4 regions of the Mesorhizobium sp. M0292 genome follow, and region 1 is predicted to be linked to each of the others. Evidence: predicted binding sites of a transcription regulator. Region 1 holds the regulator's gene; each other region holds the start of a gene.
The links. Region 1 encodes PhoB, which activates phosphate uptake and scavenging genes when phosphate is short. Its sites were predicted from a motif close to TGTCATNNANCTGTCAT; they were not measured.
Positions count from the first base shown of each region.

Region 1 (7,640 bases):
ACCACGGCATCGACCTTGTTGTCATTGGCGGTCAGGAACTGTTCCATGTTCTTCTGGGCATTGGCCGGCAGCCAGCCATCGGTATAGGCCTCGCCGACATTCTTGATCTTGCCCGAGTCGATGGCTTCCTTGAGCACTTCCATCGAGCCCGAGAACAGGAAATCGGCATTCGGATCCGAGCCAGAGCCCTTGATAAAGACATAGTTGCCCTCGGGCTTCGCCTTGAACACTTCGCGGGCCTGCATGCGGCCGACTTCTTTGTTGTCGAAGGTCAGGTAGAAGACGTCCTTGTTCTCGATCAGGCGGTCATAGCCGACGACCGGAATGCCTTCGTCCAGCGCCTTCTGCACCGCCGGGCCGATGGCCGACGCGTCCTGCGCCAGGACGATCAGCGCGTTGGCGCCTTGTGAGATCAGGCTTTCGACGTCGGTCAGCTGCTTGCCGGGATTGGACTGCGCGTCGGCGGAAATGTACTTGTCGCCGGCGGCTTCGATCGCCGTCTTCATCGCCGCCTCGTCCGTCTTCCAGCGCTCTTCCTGGAAGTTCGACCAGGAGACGCCGATGACCTTGTCCTTCGCCTGCGCGACCGAGACCAGCGTCAGCGACATGGCGGCGCCCGCCAGCATGGCGGCTGCAAATCTGTTCATGATAAACCCTCCCTGCGCCGCGCGCGGCGCGACAAAACTGGCCCGAGGGCCGGCACACAGAGGCTCCATTTTTTCGAGCCTCGAAAAAATACTGGTTCAATGATAAGGCACTGTCAACATCGATTCTGATGGATTCTGATGGCGTTGCCGAATTTTTTCGAGCTCCGCAATAAACAATGACAGGGCTGCCGGCGTCTGCCAATATTTGGCTGGTGCCGTCGAACGCCTTCACTATCATGAGGCGCGAGGAGGCCGGGAGGAAAACAAATGTCGGTTGGGATCCGCCACGACGATCTGCGCCGTCGCAACCGTGCGATGGTGATTTCGGCCGTGCGCCGGGCCGGCCAGCCGTCGCGGACCGAGATTGCGGCGACCACCGGCCTCAGCCATTCGACGATATCGGCAATCTCGTCTGATCTAATTCAAGAAGGCATCCTGATTGAAGGCAAGCCTGGCGAGACCGGCTCGCTGAAACGCGGCCGGCCGCAGGTCGGCCTTGGCCTCAACCCGGAAGCGGCGGCGGTCATGACCGTGGTGCTGTCGCTGAACTTCCTCTCCGTCACCGTCATCGACTATGCCGGCCAGGTGGTCGCGGAAGAACAGCGCCGGCTCGACACGCTGACCATGCCGCGCGACGAGCTGATCGGCGAATGCGTAGCAATCGTCGGGCGGCGTCTCGCGGACCCGGACCTCGATGTCCAGAGCATCGCCCGCATTGCCATGGGCATCCAGGGCATCACCGATTCGCAGGCGCGGGCCATGCTGTGGTCGCCAATCACGCCACTGACCGACATTGCCTTCGCCGACATGTTGGAAGCGGAATTCGGCATTCCTGCCACCATGGAGAACGACTGCAATATGATGGCGGTGGCCCTGCAATGGCGCCAGCCCGAGCGCTACCGCGACAATTTCATCGCGATCCTCTTGTCGCACGGCATCGGCATGGGGCTGGTGCTGAAAGGCGAACTGTTCACCGGCACCCATTCCTCGGGCGGCGAGTTCGGCCACATGATCCACCGTCCGGGCGGCGCGCTCTGCCGCTGCGGGCGGCGCGGCTGCGTGGAAGCCTATGCCGGAAACTACGCCATCTGGCGCAGCGCCAAAATGATGGGCGAGGATGCCGAGCCGGTCGATATCGGCGACGCTGATATGCGGGCGCTGGCCGCTCGTGCGCGAGAGACGGACGGACCGGAGCGCGAAGCCTATCGCAGGGCCGGTGAGGCGCTCGGCTTCGGCCTCGGCAGCCTGTTTGCGCTGATCGACCCGGCCCCCGTCGCCATGGTCGGCGTCAGCGCCGCCGCGTTCGACCTGATCGAACCGGCATTGCGCGAAGCGATCGCCCAGACCGCCGGCGGCCAGCACTCGAAGTCGATCTCCTTCGACACCGAGCCCAACGAGCTGCCGCTGATCCGCGAAGGCTGTGCCACGCGCGCGCTCGGCTTCGTCGACCAGGAGATTTTTGCGCCGGGTATTCAGCCCAAATCCGGCAAGCATGTCGCGTGAATGGCCGGCAACGGCGCGACGCGCAGGATCCTAGTCTTCCCTGATCGCGTAGCCGGCGCCGCGAATGGTACGGATGACATCCGGCATGCGGCCGTTGTTGACGGCCTTGCGCAGCCGCCCGACATGCACGTCGACGGTTCGCTCGTCTATATAGATCGTCTCGCCCCAGACATTGTCGAGCAGTTGGCTGCGCGAGAACACGCGGCCGGGATGGCGCATCATGAATTCGAGCAGCCGGAACTCGGTCGGTCCGAGCCTGATCTCGCTCTTCTTGCGGTAGACACGGTGCGACTCGCGGTCGAGCACGATGTCGCCGACCTTGAGCACGCTGGACAGCACTTCCGGCTTGGCCCGGCGCAGCAGCGCCTTCACGCGCGCCATGAACTCCGGCGTCGAGAATGGCTTGACCAGATAGTCGTCGGCGCCGGTGGACAGGCCGCGCACGCGATCGCTTTCCTCACCGCGCGCGGTCAGCATGATGATCGGCAGCCGCTCGGTTTCGGGCCGCACTCTAAGCCGCCGGCAGAGCTCGATGCCGGAAACAGCGGGCACCATCCAGTCGAGCACCAGGAGATCGGGCACGTTTTCCTGCAGGCGGATCTCGGCCTCGTCGCCGCGTGTCACCACCTCGACTTGATAGCCTTCGGATTCGAGGTTGTAGCGGAGGAGCACGCCTAGCGGCTCCTCGTCCTCCACGACCATGATGCGTGGCGCGATCATAGGCAGTTCACCCTCATCAGGCCGGCGTGGCCATCGCCGTCTCGTCCTGCTTCGGACGATTGGCGGGCAATTGCTGGCCGGTCAGCACATAATACGCATTTTCGGCGATGTTGGTGACATGATCGCCGATGCGCTCAAGATTCTTGGCGCAGAACAAGAGATGCGTGCAGGCGGTGATGTTGCGAGGGTCTTCCATCATGTAGGTCAAGAGCTCACGAAACACGGACGTGTATTTGACGTCGATGCGCTCGTCGTCATTCCTGAGTTTTGCAAGCGCTGCCGCATCGGTGGCGGCATATTCCTCGACGACGCCTTGCACCTGGATCAGCACCAGTTGCGCCATGGCATCGATGGAGTGCGAGAGGTCGCGCGGCGTGACGCTCAAGCCCACGGTGCCGACGCGTTTGGCGATGTTCTTGGCGAGATCGCCGATGCGCTCGAGGTCGCCGGCCATGCGGATCGAGCCGACCACGGCGCGCAGATCGTTGGCCATCGGCTGGCGCTTGGCGATCAGCGTGATGGCGCGGTCGTCCAGTTCGCGCTGGCGCGCATCCATGATGGCGTCGTCGGAAACGACACGCTGTGCCAGCGCATTGTCCGAATTGAGCAGCGCCCTGGTCGAGCCGCTGACCATCGAGCCGGCCAGATCGCCCATGTCGCGGATCAGCTTGCTGATCTGCCCGAGCTCTTCATCGAAGGAGGCGACGGTATGTTCACCCATGATCTTGGTCCTCGTGCCTGAAAATTCACCCCGCCGGACGGCTCAGCCGAAGCGGCCGGTAATGTAGTCTTGGGTGCGCTTGTCGTCGGGGTTGGTGAACATCTTGTCGGTGGCGCCCTCCTCGACGAGATAGCCGAGATGGAACATCGCTGTACGCTGCGACACGCGCGCCGCCTGCTGCATCGAGTGGGTGACGATGACGATCGTGTAGTTCTGGCGCAGTTCGTCGATCAGCTCCTCGACACGGGCGGTGGCGATCGGATCGAGCGCCGAGCAGGGCTCGTCCATCAGGATCACCTCCGGCGACACGGCGATGGCGCGCGCGATGCACAGGCGCTGCTGCTGGCCGCCGGACAGGCCGGTGCCGGGCTCCTGCAGGCGGTCCTTGACCTCGTTCCAGATCGCAGCCTTCTTAAGGCTCTGCTCGACGATCTGGTCCATGTCGGACTTGCGCTTGGCCAGCCCATGGATGCGCGGGCCGTAGGCGACGTTCTCGTAGATCGACTTCGGGAACGGGTTGGGTTTCTGGAACACCATGCCGACGCGGGCGCGCAGTTCGACGACATCGATGTTCTTGTCGTAGATGTCGTCTTCATCGAGCGTGATCTTGCCGGTCACCCGCGCCGAATCGATGGTGTCGTTCATGCGGTTGAGGCAGCGCAGGAAGGTCGACTTGCCGCAGCCGGACGGGCCGATCAGCGCCGTCACCTGGTTCTGTCGGACGTCGAGATTGACGTCGAACAACGCCTGCTTCTCGCCGTAGAAGACGCCGACCTTGTCGCCGCGCATCTTGATGACTTCGTTCGACTTGGCGTTCATTTTGTCGCCCACTGCATTCTCAAGGGACTGTTCGGTCATGATGTTCATACCAAATTGCCTTTTTTCTACCAGCGCCGCTCGAACCGGCGCCGGAGCACGATCGCGGTGATGTTCATGGCCATGAGGAAGACGAGCAGGATGATGATGGCGCCGGACATGCGCTCGACAAAAGCGCGCTCAGCCTCGTTTGCCCACATATAGATCTGCACCGGCAGCGCGGTCGCCGGATCGAAAGGCGTCGCCGGATAATCGGCGACGAAAGCGACCATGCCGATCAAGAGCAGCGGTGCTGTCTCGCCGAGCGCACGCGCCAGGCCGATGATGGTGCCGGTAAGGATGCCTGGGGCGGCAAGCGGCAGGATGTGGTGGAACACCATCTGCATCTTGGAGGCGCCGAGGCCGAGTGCCGCCGAGCGGATCGACGGCGGCACCGCGGCGAGGGCGGCGCGCGTGGCGATGATTATGGTCGGCAATGTCATCAAGGTCAGCACCAGGCCGCCGACGAAGGAAGCCGAGCGCGGCATGCCGAGGAAGTTGATGAACACGGCAAGGCCAAGCAGACCGAAGACGATCGACGGCACCGCCGCGAGATTGTTGATGTTGACTTCGATCAGGTCCGTAAAGCGGTTCTTCTTGGCGAATTCCTCGAGATAGATCGAGGCGGCGACGCCGATCGGCAGCGCCAGCAAAAGCACGATCACCATCATGTAGAACGACCCGATGATGGCCACGGCCATGCCCGACGTCTCGGGCCGGCTGGAGGCGCCATAGCTGAACAGGCCGGTGTTGAAATGCTCGGCCATCGCGCCTTCGGCTTTGAGCTTGTTCATCCAGTCGATCTGCTGGTTGGACACCTTGCGGCGCGCTTCATCGACGCCGAGGTCGATCTGGCCCTTGAAGGCCGAGTCGAGATTGGCGGCGGCCAGGATGTCGACGTCACGCGTCGTGCCGATCACCGACGGATCGGCGGAGACGATGTCGCGCAGCTGGACGCGGGCGCCTTCCGACAGGAAGCCCTTGAGCTTCAGCATCATCGGCTTGTTGGCCGGATCGATGCCGAGCTTGGCCACCAGCGCGTTTTCGGCGAGCTTGGGATAGTTCGCCTTGATCAGCACATTCGGGTCTGTGGCACGCTTGTTCGAGGGGTCGATGACCTTCTCATCGAAGGTGATCGGAAGCGTCACCGTCGTCTGCCAGAAGGCGGTGTAGCCTTTCGAGACGATGGTGATCAACATGATGGCCAGGAACGCCAGGCCCACCGAGATCGCAATCACGCCATAGATGCGGAACCGGCGTTCGGCGGCATAGCGCGCCTTCAGCCCGATGTCGCGGCGCGGACGCGCGACGGCACCCGCCATCGTGTCCAGGGGGATGTCGGTCATTCGTACTGCTCCCGGTACTTGCGCACAATGTAGAGGGCGACGATGTTCATCACCAGCGTCAGCGCGAACAGCGTCAGGCCGAGCGCGAAGGCGACCAGCGTCTGCGGCGAGTTGAACTCGAGATCGCCGGTCAGCTGGTTGACGATCTTGACAGTGATGGTCGTCATCGCCTCGAACGGATTGGCCGTCAGATTGGCGGCGACGCCCGCCGCCAGCACGACGATCATCGTCTCGCCGATGGCGCGCGACGCCGTCAACAGGATGGCGCCGACGATGCCGGGCAGTGCCGCCGGCAGGATCACCCGCTTGATCGTCTCGGAGCGCGTGGCGCCGAGGCCGAGCGAGCCGTCACGCATTGCGCGCGGCACCGCGGTGATGATGTCGTCGGACAAAGAGGACACGACCGGGATCAGCATGACGCCCATCACCAGGCCGGCGGTGAAGATGCTCTGGCCCTGGATGAAGGGCGAGCCGCCGGTGAGTGCCGCCGACAGGTCGCGCAAGAACGGTCCGAGCGTGACCACGGCGAAGATGCCGTAGACGATGGTCGGGATGCCGGCCAGCAGTTCAAGCGCGGGCTTGACCACCGACCGGACGCTGCGCGAGGCGTATTCGGACATGTAGACCGCCGACATCAGCCCGACCGGCACTGCGACCAGAAGCGCGACGGCGGCGATGTAGAGCGTGCCGGCGAGTAGCGGGATCAGGCCGAACTGACCCTGGCTGCCGCCGGAACCGGCGGCGGCGAAACGCGGATCCCACACCGTGCCGAAGAAGAAGCTCATCGGCGATACGCTTTCGAAGAAGGTGATCGTCTGGAACAGCATCGACAGCACGATGCCGACCGTGGTCAGGATGGCGATGGTCGAGGCCGCAAGCAGCCCCCACAGCATCAACTTCTCGACATTGTTGCGCGCCCTGGCGCGCGGCGCGATCTGCCTCAGCGCATAGAAGGCGCCGGCGATCGACAGAGCGAAGGTCAGCACGGCGCCGAACAGGCCGAGCCGGTCCTGGACCTGGTTCGCCTCGACCGCGATCGGGATCATATAGTCCTGGGTGTCGCTGGCCAGTGCCACGCCCTTGGCGGCGAGCAGCGGCTGCAATTCGGCGAAAGTAGCGGGAAGTGCGGTATCGCCATCGAGCCGACGCAGGCCCTTGGCCAGGCTCTTCACCAGGCTGGCGTCGAGCGCTTCGCTGGCGACCTTTGTGTCGGCGGTGCGCTCGGGCAAAGCGGCATGGATATGCCGGTCGAGATAGAAGGAAGAGCCGATATCCCAGACGGCGAGCAAAAGGACGGCAGGCAGGACCGCGAGCAGAAAGGCCCACCAGCCATGATAATGCGCGCGCGAATGCGGCTTGACCTTGCCGGTATCCTGCGCCGCTGCGCGCTGGCGGCCGACCACAAAAGCGACCACGCCTATGGCAATGACTATGGCGAGTACGAGCAAGGACGACATCACCCACCCCAGGGAAAATTCAGATCGCCGCCGCCGTTGCGGCAAGCGGCGAAATCAGGGCGCGGATTTGGTCCGCGCCCTGATCCGGTCGGTCGATTACATTGTCTTTCCGGCGGCGAAGGCGTCGCGCTGGCCCTGACGTTCGGCGTCGGGAGCGGAAACCAGGCCGTACTGGGCGAGCGGGCTTTCCGGGCCGATCATCTGGTCATCAAGGAAGAACTCGACATATTCCTTGAGGCCGGGAACGACGCCCAGATGCGCCTTCTTGACGTAGAAGAACAACGGCCGCGACACGGGGTACGTGCCATCGGCGATGGTCTGCGTCGAAGGCACGATGCCTTCCACGGTGGCGACCTTCAGCTTGTCGGCATTGTTCTCGTAGAAGGCGAGG
Region 1 is NZ_JAMYSB010000010.1:544-8,183, forward strand. It holds gene xylF (D-xylose ABC transporter substrate-binding protein) at 1-647, opposite strand, end outside; gene NKI96_RS16855 (ROK family protein) at 915-2,150, shown strand; gene phoB (phosphate regulon transcriptional regulator PhoB) at 2,181-2,870, opposite strand; gene phoU (phosphate signaling complex protein PhoU) at 2,887-3,591, opposite strand; gene pstB (phosphate ABC transporter ATP-binding protein PstB) at 3,634-4,458, opposite strand; gene pstA (phosphate ABC transporter permease PstA) at 4,476-5,792, opposite strand; gene pstC (phosphate ABC transporter permease subunit PstC) at 5,789-7,249, opposite strand; gene NKI96_RS16885 (substrate-binding domain-containing protein) at 7,346-7,640, opposite strand, start outside.

Region 2 (7,640 bases), on a different contig from region 1:
CCGTGTCGGTCCCGCGCCGTTCAAGGAGGCGCTCTATGCTGGCGAAACCAAGGCCGCTTGACCGCATCCTCGACGTCGACGACAGCATCGCCGCCAAAGCGGCGGGCTTCGACGCGCTGTATGGACATCTGAGCCCGCTCGACATCATCGAACGCGCGGCGAGCGAATTGTTTCATGACGAGATCGCCGCCGTGTCGTCCTTCGGCGCGGATTCCGCCGTCCTGCTGCATATGATCGCCAAGGTCGACCGCACGCTGCCGGTCATCTTCCTGGACACCGGCAAGCATTTCGAAGAGACGCTGGGCTACCGCGATGCGCTGGTCGCCGATTTCGGGCTGACCAACATCAGGGTGATCAAGCCCGAAGACGCAGCGCTCGAACGGGTCGATCCGACCGGCAATCTGCACCAGAGCAACACCGATGCCTGCTGCGACGTGCGCAAGGTCGAGCCGCTGGCGCGCGGCGTCGCCCCCTTCCGGGCCTGGCTGACCGGCCGCAAGCGCTTCCAGGCGGCGACGCGAGCCGCGCTGCCGGTGTTCGAGGCGGTCGGCCCGCGCGTACGCATCAATCCGCTGGCGCACTGGACGACATCCGATCAGGCCGACTACATGCGCGCGCATGCGTTGCGCGAAAATCCGCTGGTTGCGTACGGCTATCTGTCGATCGGCTGCTTCCCATGCACGCAGCCGGTGCAGCCGGGCGAAGATGCGCGCAGCGGACGCTGGGCCGGTCATGCCAAGACCGAGTGCGGCATCCATCTGTCGGGACTGGAAGTGTCGCTGACCGACGCATCCCTTTAAGCTATGGTGATATTCAGGTGAGGTTGGCCTGCAACGGCGGCTTCCGCCCGGAGGCCGCCGGTTTCGTGTGGACCGGCTTTCGCGGACTTCGATTTTGGGGCTTTTAGGAATTTTCGATGACTGAACCGACGACAGCGGAGACCCGCCTCTGGACCCGGACGGGTTTTCGCGAGGACGAGTGGACACATGCCGAAAGTGCGGATGCACTGGCGGGCAATGGCCGCTTCATCCTGCCGTTGCAGGCATTTCTCGGCCTCGATGCCGAAGTGCGGCGCTCGGCCAAGGAGCGGCTTGGCGTCGCGCTGCAGCCCGGCGACCAGCTGGAAAAGATTGTGGATCTGCTCGACCAGCTGTCGCTGGTGGCGCTGGCCTTCCCGGCCTTCAGCGACGGCCGCTCGTTTTCCAAGGGCGAATTGCTGCGCAGCCGCTACCATTTCGAGGGCGCGGTCCGCGCCACTGGCCAGGTGCTCGTCGACCAGCTGCCGCATATGCTGCGCCTCGGCTTCGACGAGTTCGAAATCTCCAACCCGGTTCTGCTGAAGCGCCTCGAAGAAGGCCGCACAGGCGGGCTGGGCCTTTACTATCAGCCGACCGAAGCGTCGGAGCCGAAGGGGCCGAAATACTCCTGGCGGCGCGTTCGCAACATCTGACGCAGCGGTAATTTCGCCTGTCTTTACAAAGACTGTGATCGGGCCTTCTCCTGGCTCTCCGGACGGAAATATCCGCCGGCCGCGAGGGAGGAATCGGCGCTCATCGGCGGCAACACCAATGCACCGTCCATCATGATCGCCGAAAAGGCGCCTGACATGATCAGGGCTGCAAGGTCTGGATGCGCGAGGAGCGCAAGGCTGCCTGAGCCGGTTTTTGGAAGATGCCGCCGCGCCTTCGGTGCGGCGGTTTTTTTCTTTGTCTTACGGCATTCCCAAGCGAAAGCCCGGAAAACCGCCTCACACTTTGCTGGAATTGCTTTCAGGCCAAGGCCCGCGCTTCGCGAAACGAGATCAGCTTGCGGCGGTTCTCGTCCCACAACGCCAGCTTGACGCAGCGCAGGCTGTCGAGAAGCGTGACGCGGCCGATGCCGCGCAGTTCGGGATAGTCGCGCAGCACTTCCTGCAGCCGGTAGCCCGGCACCTTGGCCGAGAGATGGTGCACGTGATGGACGCCGATATTGCCGGTGAACCAGTTCAGCACCGGCGGCAAATCATAATAGGACGAGCCGTGCAGGGCGGCACGCTGGAATTCCCACTCTTCGTCCTTCGCCCATTCCGTCTCCTCGAACTGGTGCTGGACGTAGAACAGCCAGATTCCGGCCGATCCGGCCAGGATCACGATCGGCAAATGGACGATCAGGAAAGCGCCGGGGCCGACCAGCCAGATAAGCAGCGCTGCCGCGACCGCGATGCCGAGATTGGTGGTCATCGACGACACCCAGGGCGTCAGGCCGCCGCGCATCATGCCGACCGGCAGCCTCTGCTCGAAGATGAACAGCCAGATCGGGCCAAGGCCGAACATCACCAGGGGATGGCGGTAGAGACGATAGGCAAGGCGTCCCCGCCAAGACAGCTGCCGGTATTCAGCAACCGTCAACGTCCTGATATCGCCCATGCCGCGCTCGTCAAGATTGCCGGCGCTGGCGTGATGGGTGGCGTGCGCGCGCCGCCAGCAATCGTAAGGGGTCAGCGTCAGCACGCCGAGCGCGCGGCCGATCCAGTCGTCGGCAGTGCGGTTGGCGAAGAAGGAGCCGTGGCCGCAATCGTGCTGGATCATGAAGATCCGCACCAGAAAACCGGCGGCGGGAAGGATCAGGATCAAGCCCCACCAGTGGCCATAGGAATAGGCTGCCGAAGACAGCGCCCACAGCGTAACGAAAGGAATAAGGGTGATGGCGAGTTCAAGAGTGCTGCGTCGCCGGTCGGGCTTCTTGTAGCGCGCCAGGATCTTCAACCAGGCGCGCTTGCTGTTGGCGGCCGTCTCGGGGGAAATCATGTTCATCAGGAAGCATAGGCGGGGCGTCCCGCTGCCGCAAGGAAAAGCTCACGCAAAATTACTGCGCGTAATTGTCGCGCGATAGCATCGCTATTGACGGCGTTGGCCGCCGGCCATGCTGGCTTCTATGCCGTCCAGCCGGTCGAGCAGGTCCCGGAAACGGGCGGGAATGTCGGCCTCGGTGCGGAAGGCCGGCAAGGTGCGCAAGAAGCGCGTCGTCGCCTCGGTGCCGAACTGGCGCCTGATGTCGGCGGCGAGCTCTTCGCTTCTGTTGCCAGTATTGCGGTCCATTGTCTCAAATCCTGTGTCGGTTTCAAAACTCCTCCAAGCTTTGAATGGTTCCCCATAGCGGGGTATTGGCAAGCAAAGGCTGCCGTTACGGTAAAGTTTGAATTAATTTTGAACGTCCTTGCGCCCCGCACCAAGTCCGACGGGCTGCCCGCAACATTGCCTGCTGTGGGGCGTCCTCCTGGGCTTGCCCCTTGATTTTTGGCCGCCAAACCTCGATATCGGGCGCAAATCCAAACCATTCGAATGACGGGAAATGGCGATGAGCGACCAGACAAAAGACGAACGCGCGCCCGAGGATATCGAAACGGCCGAGGCCGAGCGCACGCAAGGCGGCATCGACGGCGACTATGAAGCGCTGGTGCGGTTGCTGAAGGAAAACGAGGAGCTGAAGGACCGCGCGCTGCGCGTCGCAGCCGAGATGGAGAATCTGCGCCGCCGCACCGCCCGCGACGTGCATGATGCGCGCGCCTATGCGGTGGCCAATTTCGCCCGCGACATGCTGTCGGTGTCGGACAATCTGCGCCGCGCGCTCGATGCTATCCCCGCCGAGGCGAAAGCGGCCGGAGATGCCGGCTTCAAGGCGCTGATCGACGGCGTCGAGATCACCGAGCGCGCCATGCTGTCGACGCTGGAACGGCATGGGGTGAAGAAGCTCGAACCGGAAGGTGAGAAGTTCGACCCGAATTTCCACCAGGCGATGTTCGAAGTGCCCAATCCCGATGTGCCGGCCAACACCGTCGTCCAGGTCGTGCAGCCGGGCTATTCGATCGGCGAGCGCGTGCTGCGGCCGGCCATGGTCGGGGTCGCCAAGGGCGGCCCCAAGATCGCGGCCACCGAAGCGCCGGTCGAGCCGGGGCCGGTGAACGAGCAGGCCGAGAAGGATGCGTGAGTAGGGTAGGCAGTAGGGAATAGGGAATAGGGAATAGGCAGGCGTATCAATCGCGCGGCTTCGTGTTATTCATACTTTCCCTAATTCCCAATCCCTACTACCTCATGTCCCTGACACCCATCGACCTCCTCGACTATGCCGGCGTCGCCGTCTTTGCCGCGACCGGGGCGTTGGCGGCTTCGCGCAAGCAGCTCGACATTATCGGCTTCCTGTTTCTGGCCAGCGTCACCGGCATTGGCGGCGGCACGCTTCGCGACGTCATCCTCAACCTGCCCGTCTTTTGGGTCGCCAACTCCGGCTATGTGCTGGTTTGCGCGGCGGTTGCGGTGCTGGTCTTCTTCATCGCCCACCGCGTCGAATCCCGCTGGAAATGGCTGCTCTGGCTCGACGCCATCGGATTGGCGGCCTTTTCCGTAATGGGCGCGGCCAAGGGGCTGGCCATCACCGGCTCGCCGGTCGTCTCCGTTGTTATGGGCGTGTTGACCGCCACATTTGGCGGCATCCTGCGCGATCTGCTGGCCGGCGAGCCATCGGTGCTGCTCAGGCCCGAAATCTACGTCACCGCCGCACTCGCGGGCGCCGGCCTCTACACACTTGGCGATCTTGCCGGCCTGCCGCCGCTCGCCTCGGATATTGCCGGCTTCGTCGCGGCTTTCCTGGTGCGCGGCGGCGCGCTGAAATTCGGCTGGACCTTTCCGTCCTACAAGAGCCGCCCGGGACGGCGACCGGAGGATATTCCGTAGGGAGAGGGGATAGGGAATAGGGAATAGGGAATAGGGAATAGGGAATAGTCGGTAGTCAGCAATTCGCGGCAGCCTTCACTACTGCCTACTGCCTACTGCCTACTGCCTCACGCCGCAAAGCGCTGCGCTTCCCCGCCATAATAGTTGACGTAGCGGGCGCCGATTTCCTTGACCGGCATCACCACGAACACATCGACGGTGGAGAACTCACGGTCGATGACGCAGCCGTCGCCGATGCGGGCGCCGACGCGCAGATAGCCCTTGACCAGCGGCGGCATGGCCGCGATCGCCGCCTTGGCGTTGACTGCCTCGATCGGCATCAGATCCATCGAGCAATAGCGGCCGGAGACCGCCCGCACATCCCAGGCGGAGTTGGTCCGGCAGTGATGGGCAAGGTAGGTGAGCGCCTCGGCATGCGCAGCCGGCACCGTGCCAGGGAACGAGGCACAACCGGTCATCACGCCGATCTCATAGTGGTTGATGTAGGCCCAGATGCCTTGCCACAGCGCCTCGATGGTGCGCTTCGAGCGGTATTCCGGCAGCACGCAGGAGCGGCCGAGCTCAAGGAAGCGCTGGCCGGGATGGCGGGCGATCAGCTTGGTCAGTTCGAACTCGCCTTCGGAATAGAAGCCGCCGGCGGTCGCCGCAATCTCTTGCCGCAGCAGGCGGTAAGTGCCGACGATGCGGCGATGCTCGGGGCCGGAGATCGAAGTGTCCAGCACGAGGAGATGGTCGCACAGCGGGTCGAAGCGGTCGGCGTCGCGCCGGTCCTGCGCCTGGAACAGGTCCTTCCTGGCGCCAAGCTCGTCATAAAACACCCGGTAGCGCACTTCCTGCGCGGCGGCGATCTCGGCCTCATTGCGGGCAAGCCGCACTTCGAGATTGCCGATACGGCCCAGCGGTGCGCCTGTTGCGACGGCATCGGCGTTCCGCGCGGCGAGCAAAGCGCCGCCTGCGCTGGGCCGAGTGTCACATTCCGGCATAACTGTATGCACGAGTGATTCTCCTTCGAGCCATCCCTCTTGGCACGGGGATACGGTGTAGGTGCAACAGGATTGTGACAGTACCGTGATACGGCGCGACGGGCAATACTTCGTCGGCTGGCGAAAACCCTCATTCGGCTACCTACGTGACGCGAGGATTTCTCCAGCGTCGCTTCAGGCGGCCACCTGGCCCTCGACGGCATGGACCAGCGCGTCGGGATCGAGCGGCTTGGTGACGAAGCCGCTGGCGCCATGGGCGAGCACGGCGTGGCGGGTCTTTTCCTGGCTGTCGGCCGAAAGCACCATGATTGGCACCGGCGGCACAGCCATTTCCTCTTCGTGGCGGCGGATGGCGGCGATCGCGTCCAGCCCGTCCATCACCGGCATGTGCAAATCCATCAGCACCACATCGAAGCGATTTTTCAGCCCGGCTTCGGTCACCGCCTCGACCGCGGCCTTGCCATTGCCGACCACTTTCACGCGATGTCCCGCCTTCAAAAGCGTGGCGCGGGCAAGCATGGCGTTGATGTCGTTGTCTTCGGCGATCAGCACCGACAAACCTTGCTGGCGCCCGCCATGGGCACGAAGCGAGGACGCGCCGGTCTTTTCCGGCTTGGGCGGCGGCAAGGCAGGGGCATGACTGGTCAGCAGCACGCGCAGCAGGGTTTCGCCGCGCACCGGCCTCGCCAGGAAGGTGGCGTAGCCGCTGGTGCGGAATTCGCCAAGCATGCCGCGGTCGGTCGGCGCGATCAGCGTGATCGCCTCGCAATCGGCAAAGCCACTCTGGCGCAGGCGCTTGAGCAGTCTGCCGTCGCCGTCCTCCAGGGCCGCGTCGATCAACAGCACATCGCAATGTTCGGCGAAGGGCGTCGCCTGGGAAGCGGTTGCGGCGACGTCGACGGCGCCGCCATGGGCGCGGATGGTGCGGGCGATGGCGTCGGCCTCGACGGCGTTCTTCGACACGATCACGGCGCGCCGGCCGGCCAGGATGTTCTGCCGGTTCTGCGGTGCTTCGGTTGCTCCTGCGGCCGGGATCTCGAAGACGAATTCCGATCCCTCGCCAAGCCGGCTCGACACCGAAATGGCACCGCCCATGGCGGCGACCAGGCGCCTCGATATGGCCAGACCGAGGCCGGCGCCGCCATGGGTGCGGGTCGAGGTGCCGTCGGACTGTTCGAACTCCTCGAAGATGCGCTCCATATCCTCTTCGCGCAGGCCAGGGCCGGTGTCGGCGACGGTGAAGCAGATGCGGTCGCTGGTCTCGGTGCGGGCCCGTGCAACCGAAACCAGCACGCCGCCGGTGTCGGTGAACTTGATCGCATTGCCGATCAGGTTGAGCAGCACCTGCCTGACTCTTCCCGGATCGGCCATGATCATCTGTGGCACGTCGGGCTCGACATGACAGCCGAGGCCGATGTTCTTGGCGAAGGCTTTCGCCGCCATCAGTTCGATGATGTTGTCGGCGATTTCGCGCAGCGATGTCGGCTGCGGCTCCGGGTCGAAACGGCCGGCCTCTATCTTGGAATAGTCGAGCAAATCCTCGATGAGCGCCAAAAGGGCGCTGGCCGAGGTCGAGACAGCGCCGACATAGGTGCGCTGCTCGGGCGACAGATTGGTGTCAGCCAGAAGCTTGGCCATGCCCATGATGCCGTTCATCGGCGTGCGGATCTCATGGCTGACGGTGGCGAGGAAGCGCGACTTGGCCTGGCTGGCATATTCGGCGCGCTCACGCGCGGTGATCAACGAGGATTCGGCGCGCTTGCGGGCGGTGATGTCACGGGCAATCGCCCGGTGCGAGACGGCGCCGCTATCCTTGTCGCGCACCGACAGTTCGATCCACGAGAACCAGCGCGGACCGTTCGGCGTGCGGATGGAGACGTCGGTGGAACTCAGGCATTCGTGATCCGAAAAGGCGGCGTCGGGAACGATACCGACATCGATGCCGAGG
Region 2 is NZ_JAMYSB010000002.1:402,209-409,848, reverse strand. It holds gene NKI96_RS04820 (nitrite/sulfite reductase) at 1-61, shown strand, start outside; gene NKI96_RS04815 (phosphoadenylyl-sulfate reductase) at 36-800, shown strand; gene NKI96_RS04810 (DUF934 domain-containing protein) at 917-1,450, shown strand; gene NKI96_RS04805 (fatty acid desaturase) at 1,770-2,792, opposite strand; gene NKI96_RS04800 (hypothetical protein) at 2,877-3,077, opposite strand; gene grpE (nucleotide exchange factor GrpE) at 3,337-3,966, shown strand; gene NKI96_RS04790 (trimeric intracellular cation channel family protein) at 4,077-4,709, shown strand; gene olsB (l-ornithine N(alpha)-acyltransferase) at 4,817-5,692, opposite strand; gene NKI96_RS04780 (response regulator) at 5,867-7,640, opposite strand, start outside.
Region 2: olsB (l-ornithine N(alpha)-acyltransferase) is a predicted target of PhoB. The motif match lies at 5,756-5,772, and genes of this name have one in related genera.

Region 3 (7,640 bases), on a different contig from region 1:
TTTCCACCGATGCCGGCGGCCATTGGTGGGATGTCGCGGTGCCGGAAGTCTCCGCACGGCCGCAGGTCAACGCAGCCCGCAAGGCCTATGACGAAAAGCGGCAGATGCAGACTATTGGCGATTGATGCTAAGTCAGCGCTGCCCCCTACCTCCCCCTTGTGGGGAGGTCGGACCGAAGGTCCGGGTGGGGGTCTGGCGCCGCACCCCACCCCGCTGCTTCGCAGCGACCCTCCCCACAACGGGAGGGTGAACAAGAAACCGGAGCTAAAACTTGAAAGCCAAACTGGGCATGTCCCCCATTGCGTGGTGGAACGATGATCTTGCCGAACTCAGCGACGACGTCTCGCTGGAAGAGTGCCTGCGCCAGTCGCGCTCGGCAGGTTTCACCGGCATGGAAATGGGCCGGCGTTTTCCAAACGACCCCGAAATCATGCTGCCGATCCTGAAGCAGGCCGACGTGACGCTGTGCGGCGGCTGGTTCTCCGGCACGCTGGTCGATGAGGACATGGGCAGGAACAAGGATCGCATCCAGCCGATGATCGACCTGTTCAAGGCGGTGAATGCGCCTTGCATCGTCTATGGCGAGGTCGGCCGCTCGATCCAGGGCGATCGCTCCAGGCCTCTCGCCACCAAGCCGAAACTGTCGAACGACGAGATGAGGGCCTATGCCAGGCGCCTCACCGAATTCGGCGAATGGTGCGCCGAGCAAGGCATGCCGCTGTCCTATCACCATCACATGGCGGCAGTGGTCGAGACTGAGCCGGAGCTCGATGCCTTCATGCGCCATTCCGGCGAAGGCATTCCGTTGCTGCTCGATGCAGGGCATCTCGCCTTTGCCGGCGGCGACGTGCTGCGCGCCATCGACAACCACCACAAGCGGATCAGCCATGTCCATGTGAAGGATGTGCGCATGGGCGTGATCGACGGGCTCGACCGCACAAAGCAGTCCTTTCTCGACGCCGTGGCGCTCGGTGCCTTCACGGTGCCTGGCGACGGTTCGCTCGATTTCGGCGCCATCGTGCAGCGCTTCGCCGACCATGGCTATGAAGGCTGGTTCGTCGTCGAGGCCGAGCAGGACCCGAAAAAGAACCCGCCGCTGAAGATGGCCCAAGTGGGTTACAAGGAGCTGATGCGGGTGATGACGGCGGCCGGCTACACGGTCGAGACGCAAGGCTTTCCCAATGCGTAAGCCGGTCCGATGAAGGATTACGAGCACCCGTTCTTCCGGCCGCTGTGGCGGCGCGTTGCCGTTGTCGCCGTCTGCGTGATCTGGGCCGGAATAGAATTCGCCTCCGGCACCCCATTCTGGGGCATCATTGCGCTCGGCTTTGCCGCCTACGCCGTCTGGCAGTTCTTCTACCTTTACAAGCCGGTGGAGGAGAGCAAGGCTGCGCCTGATCGACCGAAGACCGGCGAAGCGAAGGCGGACGCCGAACCGAAGGAATGAAGCGGCCGTGGCTCGGAAGGGCTTGCGGGTCGGACACTCGACACCTGGCGTATCGCCTACGTCGGTGATTGGCCGGAACGTCCCTCGCTTCGTCATCCTAGGGTCTTCGCGACGGAGCTTCGCTCTAGGATGACGAAGTTGAGAGGCCGACCTCGAAGACTTGCGATAGGAGACAAAACATGTCGAAACTGCTCGTCAAAGCCGACAAGGGCCATGGCCGCGTCGCGCATGTCACGCCCAACAGCGCCGGATGGACCTATGTCGGCTTCGACCTGCACCGGCTGAAGCCGGGCGAGACCGCATCCGGCAAGACGCAGGATCGCGAAGTCTGCCTGGTGTTCGTCACCGGCAAGGGCACGGCAAAGGCCGGCGGCCGGGAACTCTGCCTGCTCGGCGAGCGCATGTCGCCCTTCGAGGGCAAGCCGTGGTCGGTCTATATCCCGGAGGGTTCGGACTGGTCGGTCACCGCCGACACCGATCTCGAACTCGCGGTCTGCTCGGCGCCGGGCCTGGGCGGCGGCTTGCCCGTTCGCGTCATCGCACCCGACGACCTCGGCCAGGAGACTCGGGGCAAAGGCACCAACACGCGCTACGTCACCAACATATTGCCCGAGGGCAGGCCCGCCGACTCGCTGCTGGTGGTCGAGGTCATCACGCCCGGCGGCCACACATCGAGCTACCCGCCGCACAAGCACGACCAGGACAATCTGCCTGCCGAATCCTATCTTGAGGAAACCTATTACCACCGCCTCAACCCGCCGCAGGGCTTTGCCTTCCAGCGGGTCTACACCGACGCCGACAAGTCGGGCGCCCGCGAACTGGACGAGGCGATGGCGATCGAGGACGGCGATGTCGTGCTGGTGCCCAAGGGCTATCATCCGTGCGCGGCCTGTCACGGCTACGACCTCTATTACCTTAACGTCATGGCCGGGCCGAAGCGGACGTGGAAGTTCCACAACGCGCCCGAGCACGAGTGGCTGATGAAAGCCTGATCGGCCTTCGCTTGCGGCGGAAGCTGTTGGTCCAGCAGCGAAAAATCGTCGGCTAAGGACCTGCGGGGTCGATTTGCCTTCGAAAACCCGCATAAGCTTCGTCAATCCGTCATGGAAATCACCTATGGCAGCGGGCTGACGAGGATTTTCGATGCGCTACGCCATCTATTTCACCCCGATGCAGGACGAGCCGCTGGCGCGGATCGCCGCCAACTGGCTGGGTCGCGACCCCTTTGGCGCCGCCACCAGGCCGGTCGAGGCGGTGGGCGAGCTGTCGGCGGCCGAAGTCGCTTTTCACACCGCATCGGCGCGGCGCTACGGTTTTCATGCGACGCTGAAAGCGCCCTTCCGGTTGGCGGCCAACGAAACCGAAAGCTCGCTGCGCGCGGCGCTGGACGCCTTTGCCGAAGCAACGCCGACGGTCACCATCCCGCGCCTGGTCGTCAGCCAGATCGATGGTTTCTTCGCTTTGGTGCCGGAACGCCCGCTGCCGCCGCTCAACCGTTTCGCCGACGATGTCGTGCTTAGCTTCGACCGTTTTCGCGCGCCGCTCACCGAGGCCGAGATCGAGCGCCGCAGCCCGGATTCGCTGAACCCCGCCGAGTTCCGCAATCTCTGTCAGTGGGGCTACCCCTACGTGTTCGAGGCCTTTCGCTTCCACATGACACTGTCCGGCCGGGCCGGGCCGCAGGAAAGCCAACGTCTGCGCGCGGCAATTGACAGCCTGTTCGGCGATGTGCTGCAGCAGCCGGTGCTGGTGGATGCGCTGACGCTGTTCGTCGAAACCGAACCGGGCGCTCCGTTCATGGTGCTTTCGCATCATGCGCTCGGCCGCCGCGCTGCCCGAAAAACCGCCTGACCGCAATTCGTCCGAGTAAGCAAGGACTGCCTGAATGACCGCCGAAACTGTTCTCCACAACGCCCGCATCGTGCTTGCCGACGAGATCGTCGAAGGGTCGCTCGTGCTGCGCGACGGTTTTATTTCCGGCATCGACGCCGGCACCGCCCACACCGGCGGGAACATGGGCGGCGAGGACATGGGCGGCGACTACATCATTCCCGGCTTGGTCGAGCTGCACACTGACCATCTCGAAGGCCACTATGCGCCGCGCCCGAAGGTGCGCTGGAACCCGATCGCCGCCGTGCTCGCCCATGACGCGCAGGTGGCCACCGCCGGGATCACCACTGTGCTCGACGCGCTGCGCGTCGGCATGGACGAGGACGCGGATCTTACCTCCGACGATATTCGCAAGCTCGCCGACGCGATCGAGGACAGCGTCGCGAAAGACCGGTTGCGGGCCGACCATTTCCTGCACCTGCGCTGTGAGGTCTCGGCGCCGGATTGCTTGCGGGCTTTCGCCAATTTCGATGGCGACCAGCGGGTCAAACTGGCGTCGCTGATGGACCATGCGCCGGGACAGCGCCAGTTCGTCAATCTCGAGACCTACGCCCATTACTATCAGCGCAAGCTGAAGCTGACCGATCGCGACTTCCAATTGTTCTGCGAAAAGCGGATGTCGGAATCAGCGAAGAATTCGGGACCGAACCGGGTGGCGATATCAGCCGCCTGCAACGAGCGGGGCATCGTGCTGGCGAGCCATGACGACGCCACATCAGGCCATGTCGACGAGGCGATCGAACAAGGCGTGCGCGTCGCGGAATTCCCGACCACGCTGGAAGCCGCCAAGGCCTCGAAGGATGCCGGGCTCGGCGTGCTGATGGGCGCGCCCAACGTCATGCGCGGCTCCTCGCATTCGGGCAACGTCTCGGCCCGCACGCTGGCCGGCGACGGCCTGCTCGACATATTGTCGTCCGACTACATTCCCTTCAGCCTGATCCAGTCGGCCTTCTTCCTCGGCGACGTCGTCGAGGGCATTTCCCTAACGCAGGCGGTTGCGATGGTGTCGAAGAATCCGGCCGAGGCGATCGGCCTAAACGACCGCGGCGTCATCGAACAGGGCCGCCGCGCCGACCTCGTGCGGGTGCGCCTCGACGATCATGTGCCGGTCGTGCGCACCGTCTGGCGCCAAGGGCGGCGGGTCGCCTGATGGTCTCGGCGTCGATCGAGCGCGAACTCAGCAGCGAGGCCTTTCCGGTCCGCAACGGCGTCTTCGTCGCCGTCGTCGGCCCGAGTGGCGCCGGCAAGGATACGGTAATCGGTTATGCCCGCACCTTGTTTGTCGACGAGACGAGGCTGGAGTTCGTCCGCCGGGTCATCACCAGGCCGAGCGATGCGGCAAGCGAGGATCACGACACGCTGGCCGACGCGGCCTTTGTCGAAGCCGAGGCCGACGGCGCCTTCGCCATTTCCTGGGAGGCGCACGGCCTGCGCTACGGCATTCCGGCCGATGTCGACTGGTCCATCGCCAACGGCTATGTCGCGGTCGCCAATGTCTCGCGCGCAGTCATCCCGGTGCTGCGGGAGCGCTATGCCAATCTGGCTGTCGTCGAGATCACCGCCTCGCCGGAAATCCTCGCCGAGCGTCTCGCCCAGCGCGGCCGCGAATCGCGCGGCGAAGTGCTGGCTCGGCTCGCCCGCAGCGCCAATATCGCTTTGTCCGGCTCCGGCGTCACCTCGATCGACAATGGCGGCCAGCGCGAAGCCGCCGGAGAACGCTTCGCCGAGGTGCTGCGCAAGGCGATGGCCTTCTCGGATATATCCGGCGTGATGTAGCGCTACTCCGCCGCGACAGTCTTCCGGCTGGCATCGAGCATCAGCCGCCTTGCGCGGAACACGCCCCATTGCTGGTCGACCAGCACGCCGATCAGGATCACTCCGCCCATCACCGCGAAGTTGAGCGAGGACGGGATGCCGAGCAGATTGACCAGGTTCTGCAACTCCTGCAGCAGCACGGTGCCCAGGATGACGCCGACCAGCGAGCCTTCGCCGCCGCGCAGCGAGAAGCCGCCGAGAACGGCGGCGGCAATGGCGTAGAGCTCGTAGAACTGGCCGTGGCTGGCCGGCGAGATCGAGCGCGTGTACATGGCGAAATAGATCGCCGACAGCGCCGTCAGCACGCCGCAGATGACATAGGCGGCCATGACGACACGGCCGGTGCGAATTCCCGAATATTTCGCCGCCTCTTCGTTCTTGCCGATGGCATAGAGGTAGCGTCCGAACACCGAGCGGTGCAGCACCACCCACATGACGATCGAAATGACGATCAGTGCGATGAAGCTGTTGGGCACGCCATAGCTGCGGCCCGCGGTGAGGAATTCGAGCTCGGGAAAATTCTGGCCGAAGGCGAAGCCGGCGGTGCCGTCGGCGGTATAGAAACGGGCGACCCCGCGATAGATCAAAAGGCCGCACAGCGTGACCACGAAGGGCTGCAATTTCAGCCTTGTGATCAGCCAGCCATGCGCCAGTCCGATGATGCCGCCCAGCACCAGGATCAGCGGCAGCGCCAGCGGCCATGGCATGTCGCGCACGGCGATGAAATCGATGAATAGCGTGCCGAGCAGCGCCACCAGCGATCCCACCGACAATTCGATGCCGCCGGTAATGATGACGAAGGCCTGGCCGATGGCGAGGATCCCGAACAGGCCGATCAGGTTCGAGGTGTTGGCGAGGTTGATCGGCAAAAGAAAGCGCGGGTTGATGGCGGTCACCACGGCGCCGACCACCAGGATCAGGATCAGCAGGCCGAGATCTTTTTTGCTCATCGTCTTCTCCCCAATGCGCCGGACCGGCAATCGCCTGAAGCCCGCTAGTTTGCCGGCTTGCCGACCGCCAGCAACAGCACGTTTTCCTGGCTGAAGTGTTCCTTGTCGAGAATGCCCGAGATCTGGCCCTCATGCATGACGGCGATGCGGTCGGACACGCCGATCACCTCTTCCATGTCGCTGGAGATCATCAGCACGGCGACGCCGGCGTCGGCCAAGGCTCGCATCAGCCCGTAAATCTCGGCCTTGGCGCCGATATCGATGCCGCGCGTCGGCTCATCGAGGATCATCACCTTCGGGTTCATCGCCAGCCATTTGCCCAGCACCACCTTCTGCTGGTTGCCGCCCGACAGCGTGCCGGTTCGCGTCTGCACCGACGGCGCTTTGATGCCGAGATTCGTCTTCTGCTTCTCTGCGGTGGCGGCCTCGGAGCTTGCCGACACCAGTTGACGCTTCGCATGCGCCGGCAGGTTGGGCAGCGAGATGTTCTGCGCGATCGACAGGTCAAGCAAAATGCCGGTCAGCTTGCGGTCTTCCGGAACCAGGAAAATGCCATGCGCGACCGCATCGGCCGCCGAACCCAGTACAAGCGGCTTGCCGTCGAGTTCGAGCCCACCGCCAAGCGTGCTGTCGATGCCGAAGAACACCCGCGCCAGTTCGGTGCGGCCGGAGCCGACAAGACCGGCAAGGCCGAGGATTTCACCGCGCCTGATGTCGAGGTCGACCGGCCGGGCAGGGTAGGCGGGGGTGCGGATGGCTTTGGCCGAGAGAGCCGTGGCGCCCGGCGCCCGCGCCGCCTCGGAGGCCTTCTCGCGCTCCTTCAGCATGCGGCCGATCATCAGCTTGACCATCTGGTCGTGGTTGATGGCGCTCTTCGGCAAGGTGCCGGCCAGCATGCCGTCGCGCAGCACCACGACGCGGTCGGCGACGCGCTCGACCTCATGCAGCCGGTGCGAAATGAAGATGACGCTGATACCATCGGCCTTCAGCGCCTTGATGACGTCGAGCAGCTTGTCGGTTTCGGCAAGCGGCAGGCTCGATGTCGGCTCGTCGAGGATGACCAGCCGTGCCTTGATCGACAGCGCCTTGGCGATCTCGACCATCTGCTGCTGGGCAAGCGACAGCGAGGCAACCGGCGTATCGGCGGAAAAGTTGGCGCCGACACGCTTCAGCAGCGGCGCCACCATTTCGCGCAGCTTGGCGCGGTCGACCAATCTCAGCGGCCCGCCGCGCAACGGCTCGCGGCCGAAGAAGATATTGGCGGCAACATCGAGGTTTTCGAATAGATTGAGTTCCTGGTGGACGAAGGCGATGCCCGACCCCAGGCTGCCTTCGACGGTGAGCCCGTCATGCGCAACGCCGTCGACGGTGATGGCGCCGCTGTCCGGCCTGGTGACGCCGCCGAGGATCTTCATCAAGGTCGACTTGCCGGCGCCGTTTTCGCCGACCAAGCCGATCACCTCTCCCGGCCTGACCTCCATGGAAAAACCATCCAGCGCCACCACGCCCGGATAGGTCTTGCGCACGTTCTCGAGGCC
Region 3 is NZ_JAMYSB010000007.1:237,676-245,315, forward strand. It holds gene iolD (3D-(3,5/4)-trihydroxycyclohexane-1,2-dione acylhydrolase (decyclizing)) at 1-125, shown strand, start outside; gene iolE (myo-inosose-2 dehydratase) at 272-1,189, shown strand; gene NKI96_RS14280 (hypothetical protein) at 1,199-1,447, shown strand; gene iolB (5-deoxy-glucuronate isomerase) at 1,627-2,439, shown strand; gene NKI96_RS14290 (DUF1045 domain-containing protein) at 2,591-3,298, shown strand; gene NKI96_RS14295 (alpha-D-ribose 1-methylphosphonate 5-triphosphate diphosphatase) at 3,333-4,487, shown strand; gene phnN (phosphonate metabolism protein/1,5-bisphosphokinase (PRPP-forming) PhnN) at 4,484-5,113, shown strand; gene NKI96_RS14305 (ABC transporter permease) at 5,116-6,102, opposite strand; gene NKI96_RS14310 (sugar ABC transporter ATP-binding protein) at 6,147-7,640, opposite strand, start outside.
Region 3: NKI96_RS14290 (DUF1045 domain-containing protein) is a predicted target of PhoB. The motif match lies at 2,536-2,552, and genes of this name have one in related genera.

Region 4 (7,640 bases), on a different contig from region 1:
GGTCGAGGCGGAATTCAGGCTGCAGATCGTAGCTGATCCATTGCGTCAGGAAGAGCGGCAGGCGCTCCCAATGCGAGTCGCGCACCTGCGGCAGGTTGAAAAACCACAAGGCGTAAACGAGGTAGAGCAGGATGCCGCCGAACAGGAACAGCGGCGCGAATCGCTTGTAGGCCGGCCGCCGAAAGATTTGCGGATAGCGTTCCTCGATCGACTGGACCTGATCAGTGGTCAAAGCGGTCATTTAAGCGCTCATCAGAAAAGCTTGCTCGCCGACCAGCTTGCGGCGCAGCCAGGCGGAGAACTGGTCGACGATGAAGATCGTCGTGAACAACAGCAGCACCAACGCCACCGTCTTGGCGCCGAAACCGCGCGATATCGAGAGCTTCAGTTCCTCGCCGATACCGCCGCCGCCGACGGCGCCGATAATGGTCGAGGCCCGCACGTTGATCTCGACGCGCAGCAATGTGTAGGACATGAAATTGGGCAGCACCTGCGGCAGGTCGGCGAAGCGCACGCGCTCGAACCAGTTGCCGCCGACCGCTCTCAGGCCCTCTTCGGCGCGCATGTCGATGTTCTCGTTGATTTCATAGAACAGCTTGCCGAGCGCGCCGATCGAATGCAGGCCGATGGCGATGATGGCTGCGATCGGCCCGGTCGAGACAATGGCGGCGAACAGGCCGGCAATGACGATTTCGGGAAAGGCGCGCAGCAATTCCATGAAGCGCTTGACGACGAGCCGCAGCGCCGGATGCGGCGTCAGGTTGCGCGCGGCGATGAAGGAAAACGGCACGGCGAAGATGAAACCGATGAAAGTCGAGACCAGCGCCACGTTGAGTGTGGTCAGCATCAGCTCGAAATATTCGGGGATGTAGAAGCCGCCCCAGACATAGACGCGGCCGAGCGGGAAGTTGAACTCCTGGGTGCCGGTGTCATGCGGCGAGGCGATGTCGAACAGCGCCCGCCAGACGTCGTTCCAGTCCTTCGGGATCAGCCAGCTGAGGAAGTCGAATATATGCGGCAGCCGGTCCCAGAAGTGACCGGCATTGGCCTCGTCGGCGAACCACATGCTCGACAGCGTCGCCGCCAGCAGCAGGCCGATGCCGAGGATGGTATAAAGCCGCCGCAACGATATCTGGCGCTGCCAGGCGTTGGCTACCTGCAGGGTCGCGTTGGAGCGGGCTGTTGCTGAGATGGTCATGATCGGGACATGCAAAAAAGGCGGCGTTTTTCACGTCGCCCTTTCTGATTTTGCCGTCAGCCGCCGATGGCTGCCTTACGGGCTTCGACGATGACGTTGTAGAAGTCAGGCTTGACCGGGACGTAACCGGTGAAGTCGCCGCCTTCGACGCCTTCGAAACAGGCCTTGTCCTTCTTCGGCAGGTCGGTGAAGAAGGCGGCAAGCTTGGCGGTCATGTCGTCGCCGAGCGCGGTGCGCACGACCAGCGGGCCGTTCGGGATCAGGCCCGAGCGCCAGACTTCGACGAAGTCGTTGGGGTCGACGGCGCCCTTGGCGGTGACTTTGTGGAAGGTGCCGGAGGTGTAGCCGTTCTTGAAGTCGCCGATGCCGGAGGAATCGTCAACCGCAACGTCGACCTTGCCGTCGCGAACGGCGAGGATGTTGTTTTCATGGCCGCCATTGAACTGGGTCGAGGCGAAGTAGGCGTCGTTCGAGGCGCCGGTGTCCTTCGGGATCTGGGTCAGCGGGATCAGGTAGCCCGAGGTCGAGTCCGGATCGGCGTAGCCGAGCTTCTTGCCCTTGGCCGACTTGATGTCGGTAATGCCCGAAGACTTCAGCGCCAGGCCGATGGAATAATAGCCGGTGGCGCCGTCGGTCTGCTGGGTGGTGAGGATCGGGGTGACCGCCTTCGGGTCCTTGATGTAGACGCTGGCGTAGCCGGAAGCGCCGAGTTCGGCGAAGTCGAGCGTGCCGCCGAGCAGGCCCTGGATGACGCCGTCATAGTCGGCGGCGGGGAACAGCGAGACCTTTTCGAAGCCGAATTCGGTCTTCAGGTGATCGGCCAGGCACTGATAGTTGCGCAGGCGGTCGGTTTCGTTCTCTCCGCCGAGGATGCCGACGCGGAATTCCTTGAGGTCGGCCGCATGCGCGGCGCTGGTTGCCATGGCGAGCGCCGAAACGGCGCCGAATACCATCTTCCTGAACATTTGATGTCTCTCCTGTAAGTTCCGGCCCCGCGCCGGCAGCGTTCTTGATTTTTGCAAGTGCCCTTGACGCGGGCGGTCGATCCAGTGCGGCTCAGTTTTGGTCCATGATCTTTTCCGAAAACCGGTATCCACTTTTCGGGATCATGGATCAGTACCCGGGGAATGCGGGCTCGAGCGGGCTGGCGGATGCGGCGATCTTTTGCTTGTAGGCGATGCTGGTCGAGGTGATGGCCTCGGAGATATCGACGCCGTTGCCGTCGGCGCCATAGACCAGGCGCACGGCCTCGCGGTTGAGCGCTTCCGGCGGACCGTCGAAGACGATCTTGCCGGCAGCCATGCCGATGATGCGGTTGCAATAGGTGCGGGCGGTGTCCAGCGTGTGCAGATTGGTGACGACGGTGATGCCTTCGCGCAGGTTGATGTCCTGCAGCGAGTCCATCACCACCTTGGCGTTGAGCGGGTCGAGCGAAGCGATCGGCTCATCGGCGAGCAGCACCTTGGGCTGCTGCATCATGGCGCGGGCAATGGCGACGCGCTGCTGCTGGCCGCCAGACAGCGTGCCGGCTGGCTGCAGTGCGGTGCGGGCGATGTCGAGGCGCTCGAGTGCTGCAATCGCCTCAGCGCATTCGGCGCGGGTAAACATGCCGAGCAGGTTGGAAAAGGTCGAGCGATGATTGAGACGGCCGAGCAGCACATTGGTCAGCACATCGAGGCGCGGCACCAGGTTGAACTGCTGGAAGATCATGGCGCAGTCGCGCTGCCAGCGTCGCAGCGGCGAGCCACGCAGCCGCGAGACCTCGGCACCGTCAAAAAAAATCGATCCCTGGCTGGGGTCGATGAGACGGTTGATCATGCGAAGGAGGGTGGATTTGCCGGCGCCGGAACGACCGATGATGCCGACCATCTGGCCCTGCGGGATCGACAGGTCGATGGCGCTGACGGCGGTGTTCTTGCCAAATCGGCGCGAGACGCCGCGGATTTCGAGCGTGGCAGGGGTCGATAACATCGAAGAGTTCCAGACCTGAATTGATCGTCTGGTTCTCGCCTAGCGCAGCGACATGAACCTGCCATGTCATCACGATGTCAGTTTTGTTACGCTCCACAGCCGTGCGGCAAGTGGGGTGATCGCACCCGATCAGGCGCCGTATTTCTCGAGGAACGCGTCTGCCTCGAGTACGCGAAAATCGTCGAGCGCGGCGCGCAGCCTGGCGTGGTCCCAGTCCCACCAGGCGAGCGCCTGGTAGCGTTCGGCCGTGCGGCGATCGAAACGCTCGCGGATCGGCTTGGCTGGCACCCCGCCAACGATGGTGTAGGGCGCGACATCCTTCGACACCACAGCGCCGGCGCCTACGGCAGCACCATCGCCGACGGTGACGCCGGGCAGGATGGTCGAGCCGTGGCCGAGCCAGGTGTCGTGGCCGATGGAGACGCGTTTGGCGCGGCGCTGGGCGAAGAATTCTGTTTCGTGCTCGGCGTCGTCCCAATAGTCGGAGGCGCGATAGGTGAAGTGATGCAGCGTCGGCCGCCAGGTCGGGTGGTTTGTGGCGTTGATGCGCACGGCGGCGGCTATGTTGGAGAACTTGCCGATGGTCGCGCACCAGACGACGCAGTCCTGCATGATGTAGGAATAGTCGCCGAGGATGCTTTCGGACACGCGGCTGCGGTCGGCGATCTCTGTCCAGCGCCCCAATGTCGAGTTCTCGACCTGCGCCGTGGCGTGGACCAACGGCGCTTCCGATAGTTTCCTGCTCATGCAGCGATTTTTCCGGCGGCGAAAGAGGTCACGTCGATGATGCGATCGGCGACGGCGTCACGCACATCCGGGTCATGGAAGATGCCGAGCAAGGCGACACCGCCTGCCTTCTTGGCGGCGATCAACGCAACCACAACGTCGCGGTTTTTCGAATCGAGCGAAGCTGTCGGCTCGTCGAGCAGCAAGACCGGATGCTCGGTGATGAAGCCGCGCGCGATATTGACGCGCTGCTGCTCACCGCCCGAGAAAGTCGCCGGCGGCAGCGCCCAGAGCTTTTCCGGCAAATTGAGCTGCCCCAGCAAGGTGCGTGCTTTTTTCCGCGCGCTCTCGCGGTCCTCGCCGCGTTCGACCAGCGGCTCGGCGACCACGTCGAGCGCGGAGACGCGCGGCACGGTGCGCAGGAACTGGCTGACATAGCCGATCGTCTGGCGGCGCACGGAAAGCACCGTGCGCGGGCTGGCGATGGCGAGATCGATCAGGCCGCCCTCATGCTGAAGGATGATCTGGCCTTCATCGACGGCATAATTGCCATAGAGCATTTTCAGCATCGAGCTTTTGCCGGCGCCGGAAGGTCCGCCGAGCACGGCGCATTCACCGGCCCGGATCGAGAATGAGACGCCGGCGACAACCGGCAATCTGATGCCGTCGCGCAGATGCATGGTGAAGCTTTTGGCGACGCCGGAAACAACGAGGGGCGTCGGCATCAGAAGGTTCTCCAATCGTTGTTCGTCCGCGGGCCAACACCCCCCTCTGCCTTGCCAGGCATCTCCCCCTCAAGGGGGGAGATTGGCTGTCGCGTTCGACTTCGCCATTCTTCTGCATCGTAGAAGGGGCGGGACATAAAAGCTGCTGATCTCCCCCCTTGAGGGGGAGATGGCCGGCAGGCCAGAGGGGGGTGCCTTGGCGCCATCTTCACACCTGTAGAATCGAGGAAACAAGCAATTGCGTGTAAGGCGCGCGGGGATCGTCGAGCACGCGATCCGTCAGGCCGCTTTCGACGACACGGCCGTCTTTCATCACCATCATACGCTGCGACAGAAGCCGGGCGACGGCGAGATCGTGGGTGACGACGATGGCCGCCAGGCCGAGATCGGTGACCAACCCGCGCAGCAAATCGAGCAGGCGCGCCTGCACCGAGACGTCGAGGCCGCCGGTCGGCTCGTCCATGAACACCAGCCTCGGTCCGGTGACGAGGTTGCGGGCGATTTGCAGGCGCTGGCGCATGCCGCCGGAAAAGGCGCGCGGCTCGTCGTCGATGCGGTCCTCGTCGATCTCGACGCGCGACAGCCAGTCGACGGCAGTGGCGCGGATCTTGCCGTAATGGCGGTCACCGACCGCCATTAGCCGCTCGCCGACATTGGCGCCGGCAGACACCGTCATGCGCAAGCCGTCGGCGGGGTTCTGATGAACAAAGCCCCAGTCGGTGCGCATCAGGAAGCGGCACTCGGCCTCGCTCATACGGTAGAGTTCGCGGAACTGGCCGTCGCGCATGCGGTAGCTGGCGGTGCCAGAAGATGGTAGCAGCCGCGTCGACAGGCAGTTGAGCAGCGTCGTCTTGCCGGAGCCGGATTCGCCGACGACGGCCAGAACCTCACCCGGCCACAGGTCGAAGGTGACATTCTCGCAGCCGACGCGCGAGCCGTAGAATTTGGACAGTTCGGAGACGCGCAGCAGTGGGTCGCCGGTCATTCTGCTGGCCTCATCTTTCCTGCGGTAACATGGCTTTCAGCCGCAAGGTGGCCGCGATGTCCTTCGGCGCGCCGCTTCTCGCAATGGTCGGTGTCGGAGCAGACGAACATGTGGTCGCCATGGTCGTCGAGGATGACCTCGTCGAGATAGACATTTTCCGCCGCGCACAGCGCACAGGGCAGGTCGAAGGTCTGGACCTCGAAGGGATGATCCTCGAAGTCGAGGCTGACGACATCGGTGAAGGGCGGCACGGCATAGATGCGCTTTTCGCGCCCGGCTCCGAACAGCTGCAGGGCCGGCGAACGGTGCATTTTGGGGTTGTCGAATTTCGGCGTCGGCGAGGGGTCCATGACATAGCGGCCCTCGACCTTGACCGGATAGGCATAGGTGGTGGCGATGCGGCCGTGTTTGGCAATGTCCTCGTAGAGCTTCACATGCATCAGGCCGTATTCCTCGAGCGCATGCATTTTGCGCGTTTCGGTTTCGCGCGGCTCGAGGAAGCGCAACGGCTCGGGTATCGGCACTTGGTAGACTAGAACTTGGCCGGCGCTCAGCGGGTGTTCCGGGACGCGGTGGCGGGTCTGGATGATGGTGGCGCTGGCGGTATCGGTCGTCACCGCGACGTTGGCTACCTTCTTGAAGAAGGCGCGGATCGAGACGGCATTGGTGGTGTCGTCGGCGCCCTGGTCGATGACTTTCAGCACATCGTCCGGCCCGATAATCGAGGCGGTGACCTGCACGCCGCCAGTGCCCCAGCCATAGGGCATCGGCATTTCGCGCGAAGCGAAGGGAACCTGATAGCCAGGGATGGCGATGCCCTTGAGGATCGCCCGGCGGATCATCCTTTTGGTCTGCTCGTCGAGATAGGCGAAGTTGTAGGTGGCGATGTCGGTCATGGCGATCAAATCCACTCCCTGCTATTGCATTGACGCCCAGAAAACGGAAATAAAGGCGAAGTCGAATGACTCAGACCGGTTGGATCCAGATTGCAATTCTGCTTCTGGCGTTTGTCTGCGTGGTCGGTTTTGTACCTCGGCGCTTGTTTCTGCCTGCTTCCAGAGATGGCGCGCATGTCACAGGCGGAAACGGCAGCTACGTCGGCGGGCATAGCAGCCATTCCCATGACGGCGGCAACGGGGATGGCGGCAACGGGGGTGGCGGCAATGGCGGGGGCGATTAGGCTCATTCGGCAGCCTCCCGCTTCTCTTCCACCTTTGCAGGGTTCTCTCGAGCTTCGTATTCGGCGCGCATGCGGCGCACCAAATCGAGCTCGGCCTGGAAGTCGACATAGTGCGGCAGCTTCAAATGCTCCACGAAGCCGGTCGCCTGAACATTGTCGGAGTGCGAGATGACGAACTCCTCGTCCTGCGCGGCGGCGACGACATCTTCGCCGAGTTCCGTTGCGCGCAGCGCGCGGTCGCACAGCGCCATGGCCATCGCCTTGCGCTCGCTTTGGCCGAAGACCAGTCCGTAGCCGCGGGTGAATTGCGGCGGCGCCTTGGCCGAGCCCTTGAACTGGTTGACCATCTGGCATTCGGTGACGCGGACCTTGCCGAGCAGCACGGCGAAGGGCAGTTCCGGCACGTCGAGTTCCAGCTCGACCTCGCCGATACGCACCTCGCCGACAAAGGGGTGGTTGCGGGCATAGCCGCGCTGGGTGGAATAGCCGAGCGCCAGCAGAAACCCTTCATCGCCGCGTGACAGCGCCTGCAGGCGGATGTCGCGCGCCATCGGAAACTCAAGCGGCTCGCGGGTGATGTCGCCGGGGACATGGTCCTGCGGCATGTCGCCATCCGGCTCAATCAGCCCTTCGCGGGCGAGGATCGTCGAAACGCGCGGCATGGCCTGCGTTTCCGTCTCGCGCTGGAGCGGTTCGGCGACATCGGCGCCGGCGGCGAGTTCCGGGTCGAGCAGGCGGTGGGTGTAGTCGAAGGTAGGCCCAAGCAGCTGGCCGCCGGGCAAATCCTTGTAGGTCGCCGACACGCGCCGCTCGACCAGCATGGCGCCGGTGTCGATGGCGTTGGTGTAGCCGAAG
Region 4 is NZ_JAMYSB010000020.1:71,745-79,384, forward strand. It holds gene phnE (phosphonate ABC transporter, permease protein PhnE) at 1-241, opposite strand, end outside; gene phnE (phosphonate ABC transporter, permease protein PhnE) at 242-1,198, opposite strand; gene phnD (phosphonate ABC transporter substrate-binding protein) at 1,255-2,163, opposite strand; gene phnC (phosphonate ABC transporter ATP-binding protein) at 2,312-3,169, opposite strand; gene NKI96_RS24980 (DapH/DapD/GlmU-related protein) at 3,299-3,916, opposite strand; gene phnL (phosphonate C-P lyase system protein PhnL) at 3,913-4,620, opposite strand; gene phnK (phosphonate C-P lyase system protein PhnK) at 4,829-5,605, opposite strand; gene NKI96_RS24995 (alpha-D-ribose 1-methylphosphonate 5-phosphate C-P-lyase PhnJ) at 5,602-6,501, opposite strand; gene NKI96_RS25000 (hypothetical protein) at 6,567-6,785, shown strand; gene NKI96_RS25005 (carbon-phosphorus lyase complex subunit) at 6,788-7,640, opposite strand, start outside.
Region 4: phnC (phosphonate ABC transporter ATP-binding protein) is a predicted target of PhoB. The motif match lies at 3,244-3,260, and genes of this name have one in related genera.